3 regions of the Streptomyces canus genome follow, and region 2 is predicted to be linked to each of the others. Evidence: riboswitches for the same ligand, from Rfam matches in the RefSeq annotation. Region 2 holds a riboswitch; each other region holds the start of a gene.
The links. A riboswitch is a leader RNA that binds a small molecule or an ion and turns the genes downstream of it on or off. The one in region 2 is predicted to bind cyclic di-AMP.
Positions count from the first base shown of each region.

Region 1: it holds a riboswitch for cyclic di-AMP, as region 2 does, so the genes downstream of both, OG841_RS18525 (C40 family peptidase) here and OG841_RS13030 (M23 family metallopeptidase) in region 2, are expected to answer to the same signal.
Region 3: it holds a riboswitch for cyclic di-AMP, as region 2 does, so the genes downstream of both, OG841_RS19320 (hypothetical protein) here and OG841_RS13030 (M23 family metallopeptidase) in region 2, are expected to answer to the same signal.

Region 1 covers NZ_CP107989.1:4,141,200-4,144,465, reverse strand. Annotated here, with positions in the region: gene OG841_RS18530 (tellurite resistance/C4-dicarboxylate transporter family protein) at 1-368, opposite strand, end outside; gene OG841_RS18525 (C40 family peptidase) at 488-1,621, opposite strand; cyclic di-AMP (ydaO/yuaA leader) riboswitch at 1,630-1,797, opposite strand; gene OG841_RS18520 (hypothetical protein) at 1,954-2,328, shown strand; gene pcrA (DNA helicase PcrA) at 2,392-3,266, shown strand, end outside.
Region 2 covers NZ_CP107989.1:2,932,333-2,935,598, forward strand. Annotated here, with positions in the region: gene OG841_RS13025 (GntR family transcriptional regulator) at 1-412, opposite strand, end outside; gene OG841_RS13030 (M23 family metallopeptidase) at 602-1,354, opposite strand; cyclic di-AMP (ydaO/yuaA leader) riboswitch at 1,368-1,534, opposite strand; gene OG841_RS13035 (M16 family metallopeptidase) at 1,726-3,114, opposite strand; gene OG841_RS13040 (M16 family metallopeptidase) at 3,111-3,266, opposite strand, start outside.
Region 3 covers NZ_CP107989.1:4,305,396-4,308,661, forward strand. Annotated here, with positions in the region: gene OG841_RS19310 (TRADD-N-associated membrane domain-containing protein) at 1-330, shown strand, start outside; gene OG841_RS19315 (hypothetical protein) at 596-853, shown strand; cyclic di-AMP (ydaO/yuaA leader) riboswitch at 1,199-1,386, shown strand; gene OG841_RS19320 (hypothetical protein) at 1,394-1,633, shown strand; gene OG841_RS19325 (hypothetical protein) at 1,945-2,460, shown strand; gene OG841_RS19330 (hypothetical protein) at 2,765-2,911, shown strand; gene OG841_RS19335 (hypothetical protein) at 3,172-3,266, shown strand, end outside.

The sequences.
Region 1 (3,266 bases), 1.2 Mb from region 2:
ACGAGCATGATCAGTACCGGCCACAGCAGCGCGGACAGTGCCAGCAGCGCCTCGGCGAGGGTGTGACGGCCGAGCTCGGAGAAGCGGGTGCCGAGGACGGTGGTCGCCGCCACGGCCGTCAGGGCGCCCGGTGTCCCGGCGTCCGCGAACCATCGCGCGCGCTCCCGCAGCAGGCGTACGGCGACATCGGCGGCCAGCCCCAGCCAGGCCGCACAACCGATCACCAGGGCGACCCGGGACAGCGTCTCGTGGTCGGCCAGATGCAGCCCGACCGACACGATGCCGGTCGCCATCACGGCGGCCCCGGCCGCGGGCGGGCGCCGCGTCCACCAGACGCGCAGGGGAGAGTGCGGGGAGGTACCGGACATGTGCCGATGCTAGGAAGCTCCGCCTGCCGATCCGGAGGGGCGCGCACGCGCGCGTGCGGAAATCGCGGAAATACGCGCGGGCGAAGGAGTCCCGCCCGCGCGCTGGTGACCGGCGGTGCCTAGGCGGGGCGCACCACGCTGTGGATCGCCGACTCGCCGTCGTAGTAGATCGACTCCTCGCGGACGTACGCGCCCGGCTTGGGGGCGTGGATCATCATGCCGTTGCCGATGTAGAGGCCGACGTGGCTGATGTCGTCGTAGAAGAAGACCAGGTCACCGGGCTGGGCGTCGGCGAGGGAGACCGTGGTGCCGGCGTTGACCTGGTCGTAGGTGACGCGGGGGAGGTCGACTCCGGCGGCCTTCCAGGCGGCCTGGGTGAGGCCTGAGCAGTCGTAGGAGTCGGGCCCGGTGGCACCCCAGACGTACGGCTTGCCGATCTGCGCGCGGACGAAGGCGAGGGCCTTGGCGGCCTTGGTGGCGTACGAGGAGTCGGTCGCCGTCGACGTGCTCTCCTGTGGGGCGGTGGCCTCCTGCGCGGCCTTCTCCGCGGCCGCCTGCTGCCGCGCCAGCTCGGCGGCCTTGCGGGCCGCCGCCTCCTGCTTCTGCTTCTCGAGCGCCGCGAGCCGCGCCTTCTCCTGGGCCGTCAGCTCCGACAGCATCTCGCGAGCGTCGGCGAGCTTCTTCTGGACGGTCGCCTTGGCCGTCTTCAGGTCGCTCTGCGTCTCGGTGAGCGTCTGAAGGCTCTGGGAGGCCTCCTGACGCTTCTTCATCGTCGCGGACTGCTCGGAGACGTAGTCGTCGACCGCGCCCTTCTGGCGGTTCGTCAGACGCCCCATCAACTGCGTCTGGTCGAAGTAGTCCTGAGGGGTGTCGGCGAGCAGGAAGGTGGCCGTGTCGGGGGCCGCGGCGCCGGTGCGGTACTGGGCGGCGGCGAAGGAACCGAGCTCCTCCCGCGCCTCGTTGAGCTTCTCGGTGCGCCGGGCGACGTCGTCGAGCAGCGTGTCGACCTGCTTGCGCTGCGTGGCCGTCTTCTCCTTGGCCGCGTTGTAGTTGTCGGTCGCCGACTCGGCCTGGCGGTAGAGGTCGTCGACCTTCTTCTCCACCTCTTCGAGACTCGGCTTGTCATCGGCCGGCGCGGCGTTCGCCGACTGGGACAGCAGGGCCACGGAGGTGAGGGCGGCCGTCGCGAGGGCCGGGGTCCGTATGCCTGCTACGCGCGTACCCACGGGACGCGACTTGCGGTGCGACGCCAAGGGAGGCGACTCCTTCCGTGCTCCGCCTGCCGAGTTAGCTGTCGGGTTCGGGCGAGATGCTTCGGAAGGTTTGCCCTACGGCGCTCCCTGAGCGGGAGTCGGCCGATTCACCCCAAGTTCGGTGGGTCCCCGGCTCCGGGCGCGCGGCGGCGCTGCGGACTCGGCGGAGGCCGTGCGGCCCGGCGACGTTCGCCGGTGGGGGTCGTACGGCCTGCCCGAACGGTAGCCAACGGGTGTGGCCCCTGTGAAGGTTGATGTTCGATATGCCCGATACATTTTCGTGACCTTGGCCTCATGCGTCGCTCCGCGTGGCCGATCCGGAGTGATCTGCCATGGCTTGGGCGTATTTTCTTCGGAGTGGCATTGCCCACCCGTGTCGCGGCGTCGCCGAGGCGGGCCGGACCAGCCGGACCTGCGTCGGACTCCGCTCTGCCGTCACCAAGATCTACCGGGTCGGGGCGCGTGGAAGCACCGCCGGTTGGTGCAGGGGCTCCCCTCGGGCGCTGTACGGCGAGGCCTGGGGTGTCGAGACCTACGCCCTGCCGGAGGCCGGAGGCCGGGGTGCGGGGTGTCGGCAGGCTGCTGCGCGTCGGCCCCTGGACCGGCCCGACGCCGGCGAGATGCACGTCAGCGGGCTCCTCGCCGACGTCACGACCAAGGGCGGGCAGGCGCCTGGCGGCCAGGTCTGGAAGATCATCGGGCTCTGATCCGAGTGGATGTTCTCGGGGCGGCGGCGGGGTGTCAGTGGGGCACCCTAGACTCGGAGAGCGATGAGCAGCCTCTTTGACGACAGCTTCCTGGCGGACCTCCAGGCCCCTAGGGCCCATGGGGAAGAACCGCCGCCGCCCGAGGACGAGCACGTACCGGAACCCGTTCCGGACGATCTGTTCGGTGGGAAGTTCGACGTGCCCCCGGACCGGGACCCGTACTACCGCGACGGTGCCCCCCGCCCGGTGGTGGACCCGGCCGCGCTCCTGGACGGGCTGAACGAGAACCAGCGCGCGGCCGTGGTGCACTCCGGCACCCCGCTGCTCATCGTGGCCGGCGCCGGCTCCGGCAAGACCCGGGTGCTCACCCACCGCATCGCCCATCTCCTCGGCGAGCGCCACGTCCACCCGGGTCAGATCCTCGCGATCACCTTCACCAACAAGGCCGCGGGCGAGATGAAGGAGCGCGTCGAGCAGCTCGTCGGTCCGCGCGCGAACGCGATGTGGGTGATGACCTTCCACAGCGCGTGCGTGCGGATCCTGCGGAGGGAGTCGAAGAAGCTCGGGTTCACCTCCTCCTTCTCGATCTACGACGCCGCCGACTCCAAGCGGCTCATGGCCCTGGTCTGCCGCGACCTGGACCTCGATCCCAAGCGGTTCCCGCCGAAGTCCTTCAGCGCCAAGATCAGCAACCTGAAGAACGAGCTGATCGACGAGGAGGACTTCGCCGCCCAGGCCACCGACGGCTTCGAGAAGACCCTCGCCCAGGCCTACGCCATGTACCAGTCGCGGCTGCGCGAGGCGAACGCCCTCGACTTCGACGACCTGATCATGACCACGGTCAACCTGCTCCGGGCGTTCCCCGATGTCGCCGAGCACTACCGCCGCCGCTTCCGGCACGTCCTGGTCGACGAGTACCAGGACACCAACCACGCGCA
Region 2 (3,266 bases):
AGGCCTGGGCGAGCGTCTCGTGGAACCAGCCCCCCAGGGAGCGCAGATCCTCGCTGTTGCCCCGCCTGGCCCGCTCCTGGCCCAGCCTGACCAGGCCGCGCAGCACCTTCAGATGGGCCTCGGTGCGGCGCTGGGCGGCCCGGGAGGCGCCGAGCGGCTCGAGGAGCATCCGCATCTCCAGGAGGTCGGAACCCTCCTGCTCGGTCGGTTCGGCCACGCACGCGCCCGCGTGCCGCCGCGTCACCACGAAGCCCTCGGCCTCCAGCGTGCGCAGGGCTTCCCGGACCGGGACACGGGAGACGCCGTAGCGGCGGGCGAGCAGTTCCTCGGTGAGCCGGCTGCCGCGCTCGTAGACACCGGCGACGATGTCGTCCCGGATCGCCGTGCATACCGAGTGCGCCGGAATACGCATGTCCGACCTCCGTCTTAATCCCCGTGAAACGTCGCCGATTGACGTGTGTTCAGTGACTCTATTGCAATGAACGGGAATTTCCGACGGCGGACCGGAATCCGGGGATATTTTTTGGACAACGGGGCCGCGGAAACGACGAAACCCCGGCTCGGGGGAGCCGGGGCCTCGCGGAGATCGCGCGGTGGGTCGTCAGACGTTCACACCGTGCGAGCGCAGGTAGGCGACGGGGTCGATGTCCGAGCCGTACTCGGCGGTCGTGCGCGCCTCGAAGTGCAGGTGCGGGCCGGTGACGTTGCCGGTCGCGCCGGACACTCCGATCTGCTGGCCCGGGGTGACCGACTGGCCGACCGAGACGCCGATGGACGACAGGTGGCCGTACTGGGTGTACGTGCCGTCGGCCATCCTGATCACGATCTCGTTGCCGTACGACCCGCCCCAGCCGGCCTCAACGACCGTGCCGCGGCCGACCGCGTGGACGGAGGTGCCGCTCGCGGCGTGGAAGTCGACACCGGTGTGGCTGCCGGACGACCACAGGGAGCCGCCGGTCTTGTAGCCGGTCGAGATGTAGGAGCCGGAGATCGGGACGACGAAGCTGTTGAGGCGCTTGCGCTCGGCCGCACGGGCGGCTCGCTCCTTGGCCTCGCGCTCCTCCTTGGCCCGGGCCTCGGCCTTCCTCTTGGCCTCCGCCGCCGCCTTCTTCTGCGCGGCGGCCTGCGCCTGGGCGGCGGCCTGGGCGTCGAGCTGGTCGGCGAGGGAGTCGCCGACGCTGACGACGGGCATGAGGCCGGTCTGCTCGACAGAGTTGTCGGCGGCGAGTGCGGGGGCGGCGATGGTGCCGATGACGCCGGTGGTGGCGAGGGCCGCGACGCCCGCCGCGCGGGCGGTGGTGCGCTTCATGCGGCTGGGACGACGGTGCTTCCCGGTGGCGCAGGTGAACGCCATGTGGTGGCTGGTCCTTTCCTTCCTTCTCGCCTACCGGGTTAGCTGACGGGTTCGGAGCAGGAAGGTCTCCTACGGACTCCCTCGCGGCTCGCGCGGGCGTCCGATTCACCCCAGGGACACGTGATGTGGGTCCCCGGCTCCCCTGGCTCGCGCCATGCGGGGACTCGGCGATGACTGTCCGGTGCCGCGGGCGCGGCGCAGTGCCTGACGGACAGCCCAGAGGACGCTAAGCGGGGCCACATTCAATCCCCAAACGGATCACGGCGTTTGTAGCGCATCCCACAGGGCAGACAGGCAACCTCCTGCCCAATTCGGACATCTGAGGGCCCTGGTGACGCATGCGTCACCAGGGCCCCCGAGGTCGGATTCCTCTACTCGGCCGTGACGACCTTGACTTCGCCGATACCGAGGGCCTCGACGGGCTCCTTGATGGCGGCCGCGTCGCCGACCAGGACCGTCACCAGCCGGTCCACCGGGAAGGCGTTCACGACGGCCGCGGTGGCCTCGACGGTGCCGGTCGCGGCGAGCTGCTGGTACAGAGTCGCCTGGTAGTCGTCCGGCAGGTGCTGCTCGACCTGGTCGGCCAGCGTGCTCGCCACGGCCGCCGCGGTCTCGTACTTGAGCGGCGCCACACCGACGAGGTTCTGTACGGCGACATCGCGCTCGGCGTCGGTGAGACCGCCTTCGGCGAGCGTGCGCAGCACCTTCCACAGGTCGTCCAGGGCGGGAAGGGTGTTCGGGGTGTCGACGGAGCCGCTGATGGCGAGCATCGCGGCGCCCGAACCGTCCGGGGCGGACCTGAGGACCTGACCGAACGAGCGCACACCGTAGGTGTAGCCCTTCTCCTCGCGCAGGACGCGGTCCAGGCGGGAGGTGAGGGTGCCGCCGAGGCAGTACGTGCCGAGCACCTGCGCGGGCCACACGCGTGCGTGGCGATCGGCGCCGATGCGGCCGATCAGCAGCTGCGTCTGGACGGCGCCGGGGCGGTCCACGATGACGACCCGGCCGGTGTCGTCGGCGGTCACCGGCGGCACCGGCCGCGGCCGGCCCGTGGAGCCGGTCCAGGAACCGAGGGTGTCGCCGAGCAGGGCGTCAAGGTCGATGCCGGTGAGGTCGCCGACCACCACGGCGGTCGCGGTGGCGGGGCGCACGTGCTTCTCGTAGAAGCCGCGCACGGCCGCGGAGTCGATGTTCTCGACCGTCTCCTCGGTGCCCTGGCGCGGGCGCGACATGCGCGAGTCGGCCGGGAACAGCTCCCTGGAGAGCTCCTTGGCGGCGCGGCGGGACGGGTTGGCCAGCTCGTGCGGGATCTCGTCCAGGCGGTTGCGGACGAGCCGCTCGACCTCGCTGTCCGCGAACGCGGGCGCCCTGAGGGCGTCGGCCAGCAGACCGAGCGCCTTGGCGAGGCGGGAGGCCGGCACTTCGAGGCTGAGGCGGACGCCCGGGTGGTCGGCGTGCGCGTCGAGGGTGGCGCCGCAGCGCTCCAGCTCGGCGGCGAACTCCTCGGCGGAGTGCTTGTCGGTGCCTTCGGAGAAGGCGCGCGCCATGATCGTGGCGACGCCGTCCAGGCCGGTCGGCTCGGCGTCCAGGGGTGCGTCCAGGAGCACCTCGACGGCGACGACCTGCTGGCCGGGGCGGTGGCAGCGCAGGAGGGTGAGGCCGTTGTCGAGCGTCCCGCGCTCGGGGGCGGGGAAGGCCCAGACCTTGGGCTCGCCCGCCTGCGGCTGCGGGTGGAATTCCATCGCGGCGAGCTCGGTCACTTGGCCGCCTCCTCGTTCTCGTCGGTGGCTTCCACGGCGGCCGCGGACTCCGGGTCTTCGGCGCCCTCGGCGTCCTCGGCGCTCTGGGCGATCTCGGCCGGGGCGGTGGGCTCGTAGACGAGCACCGCGCGGTTGTCGGGGCGCAGCTTGGC
Region 3 (3,266 bases), 1.4 Mb from region 2:
CGCTGGTTCATCGGTGCGATCGCGACGCTCAGCACCCTTCTGTCGGGCTACCTCAACCGGACCTACTTGACCCTGTACAAGGAATCGATCGGCCAGTTGAACCGGTATTTCGACCAACCAGTATTGAACGGCTACCACCTTGCCGCTGAACGCATCGCCGGAAAGCTCGGGGAACAGCACCAGGACGAGGTGCGGAAGCAGATCATCAGCGAAATCCTCGCCAGCGGTCCCCATCGCGTGGGCGCCGTGGAAGCACCGAAGGAAACCAAGCCAAAGAAGCGGACGCCGAAGAAACAGACCAGCTCCCTGAACGGCACCCCGCAGACGTAGTTGGTCACCATTTCATCGAAGGAGGTGGCTCCGACGTTCGGGGAGCCGGCCCCGGGGGTGCCGCCGTCGGCCCTCCGTCGCCGGGTGCCGTACGGTCTCCTCTTCACCGCCTGCTCCCGCTGGCGCCGCGACAGACTCACGACCACTCGCGCCGCGTACTCAGTGACAGAGGCCTGTAAGCCCTTGGCCGTGCCGCCCCCTTCCCTCGCAGGGGTCGAGTTCGCGACGGTGGCGGCGCGATCCTCATCCGTGGAAGTGTGACGCGATGACGACGAGCGACTACGACCGCATCCGACTCGGCATCGAGGCGATGACCGCCTATGTGTCCGGCAATGACCTGATGATCAAGTACATGGCGGACCGCCGCACCACAGACGGGAATCTGGACCAGGTTGCCGACGGTTCGACGGCTCTGTGCGCGCTGCTGCTTAAACAGTTGGCCCACATGACTGGTAAGTCCGAGCCGCAGATCCTCCAGGAGCTCGCCCGCGGCCTCAACCGCACGGAGCAGCGCGGCCAGTGACTGTACTTTTTGTACGTTTTTTACAACCTGTTGCCCGCATGTCGAATGGAAATTTGCATCAAGGTGCACCACCTCCATGCCCGTCTCGCCAGGCCGGTTAGACCACCTTGACCTCGATGCGCCCGCGGAACGCGCCTCTTTCACGCCTCCACGCCTGACGGAACGTCAACCCCCGTTTGACCAGGGAGGATTGATCATTTTCCACAATCGAACGGGTTAGTGGTGACCATCCCCACAAACGTCCGGTTCCGTTGGGACTTTTGGGGTGGCGTGCGTCACGATCTCTTCCACGACAAGCCCCCGTCACCGGCGGCGGGGCCATCTGAGCGGACGCCGAGTCCTGCCGCTGCCCGGATGCTCTGTCGACAGGAGTGGATCGGCAGGAGTGGAGGACCCAGGCACGACGGGTCGCCGGGACGGTCACGCCATGACCGGGCCGAGCAGCCCTTGGGGTGAAGCCGCGTCAGCGGCCGGGCAACTTTGTCAGCCCGAATCCGACAGGTCATCCTTCACAGGCGGCTGACGAAGGCAGAGCGAGCCATGACGGCAACGCAGAACAACCCGCAACTCTCGGGGTCCGGGGACGAGCCCCCGAGGAACAGGAAGACTGAAGCCGTGATCACGATACTGGTCGCGATCATCGGCGGATGCTTCGCGGGCATCCTCCGTCGAACGATGGAGGGGGTCTCGTACTACGAGGCCATCAGCACAGGGGCTCTAGCTGCACTCGGGCTGGGCAGCTTCATCTTCGTGGCCTTGACCTACGTCAACAGGTCTTGACCGAGAGTACGTCGGCGGTCGGCTAACCTCCACCACCCACCGGAGGCGCCAACGGGAAGGTCTGAGCTTCACGGTGATCCCGTAGGAGACGCGGACAAGGCGGGAGGCGTCCTGGCATCCAGACCAGGACCCCTCTCTTTGTGATCCAAGACCGGTGCGCTCCATGCACTGCCCGCCCGGACCGTAGGCCGGCTACTCGCGCACGCTCTTGTGGTGGCCGATATCGGGGCGTACCTTCACAGAGCCGCCTTATCGGGGCGGTGGCGCCATCCGTCGGGGATTGCGCCTGCTACGTCCGATCGGCGGACACCATGCCTCTCAGTAAGCTTGCGCGCGATTTCGCCCGCGAGATCAACAATCACGACTGGTCCGACGCGCCCTACCGGCGCGACCGCGCGGGCCACAGCCGCACCGGCGACACCAATCGGGGGGACCGCGTCCTCACCGAGAAGGAAACGAACGCCGTCCGCACCAACGCGATGTGGGTGGCCGCGCAGGTCCTCGGCTACTACGACCCCAACTTCAGCGTCTACGAGTTCGCCGAGGCGTGCGGCGTCGACACCCTTACGCGCAGGGGCGACAGGGACGGCACCATCCTGGCCGGCGTACGACACGACGGGTACGGCCGCTACATGCGCCCCGGCACGTGGGAAGTCGACCCCGAGTTCATTACCACGGATGCGAGCGACTTCTACCACGCCAACACCGACTGCGACTGGTTCCAGCGCGGTTACCGCGGCGGGAAGTTGCTGACTTTCCCGGTTGACGGCGGGGTGCCCGCGAGGTGGCAGCCGTGCGCCCACTGCATCGCAGAGGACCCAGCCTGACGTCAGTAGGCCCCTCCGCGCCTGCTGATCACGGGGCCGCCCCGCCCCCCTTCCCGAGGGCAGGGCGGCTTCGGACTTCCTGGCGTGCAGTTGCCAGGTCGAGACCACGTTAGGCAACTACGGCTGAGCGAAATGGCCAACTGCGGTCATGCGCGGCTAATGGGGCGATGAGGGGGTAGCGCGCACAACTGCGTCGACCCCACGGAAACTTTACTCAGTCGCACGTCACCCTCACCGACGAGACCGACGGCACCCTGTTGACGAGCTGGCCGGAAGGGCCGCAGCCGCCTCCCATGCTGACCGCATGAGCAACGAGCACAGCGACATCGACGCGACCGCCAAGCCGGGCGAGAGCGAGACCGACGAGCAGGCCGTCGGCAACGAGCCCATCGCGCCGATCACCTCCGACTGGGCTCCCGAGGTCGGCGAGTACCGGATGGCCACCGCCTGACGTCCGCTAGTCGGCGGCCGCTGACTCGGCGTGCCATGCGGCCCGCGGGGCCGGAAGCGGGGGACCACCATGCGCGGCTGCGGGGCCCGTGTGCTTACTCAGGGCGTCATTACAGCAACAGGGGGCGGAGGGCTGCCCGCGTCGTGAGGGGCCAGTGGTTGAGCCACCCTTAGGGCGGTCTCGGCGCTTCAGACACCGTGACATAGCCCAATTGGACTACCCAAGCAGGCGACTACCTTCGCAAGGGAACACCATGAGGCATGACGACTGCTGAGGAAAAGTCCAGAGCAGAGAAAGAATCAGGAATTGCCCTAATGGCATACGAGGCGGCTCTGCGCGGATTGCAAATCCAGGA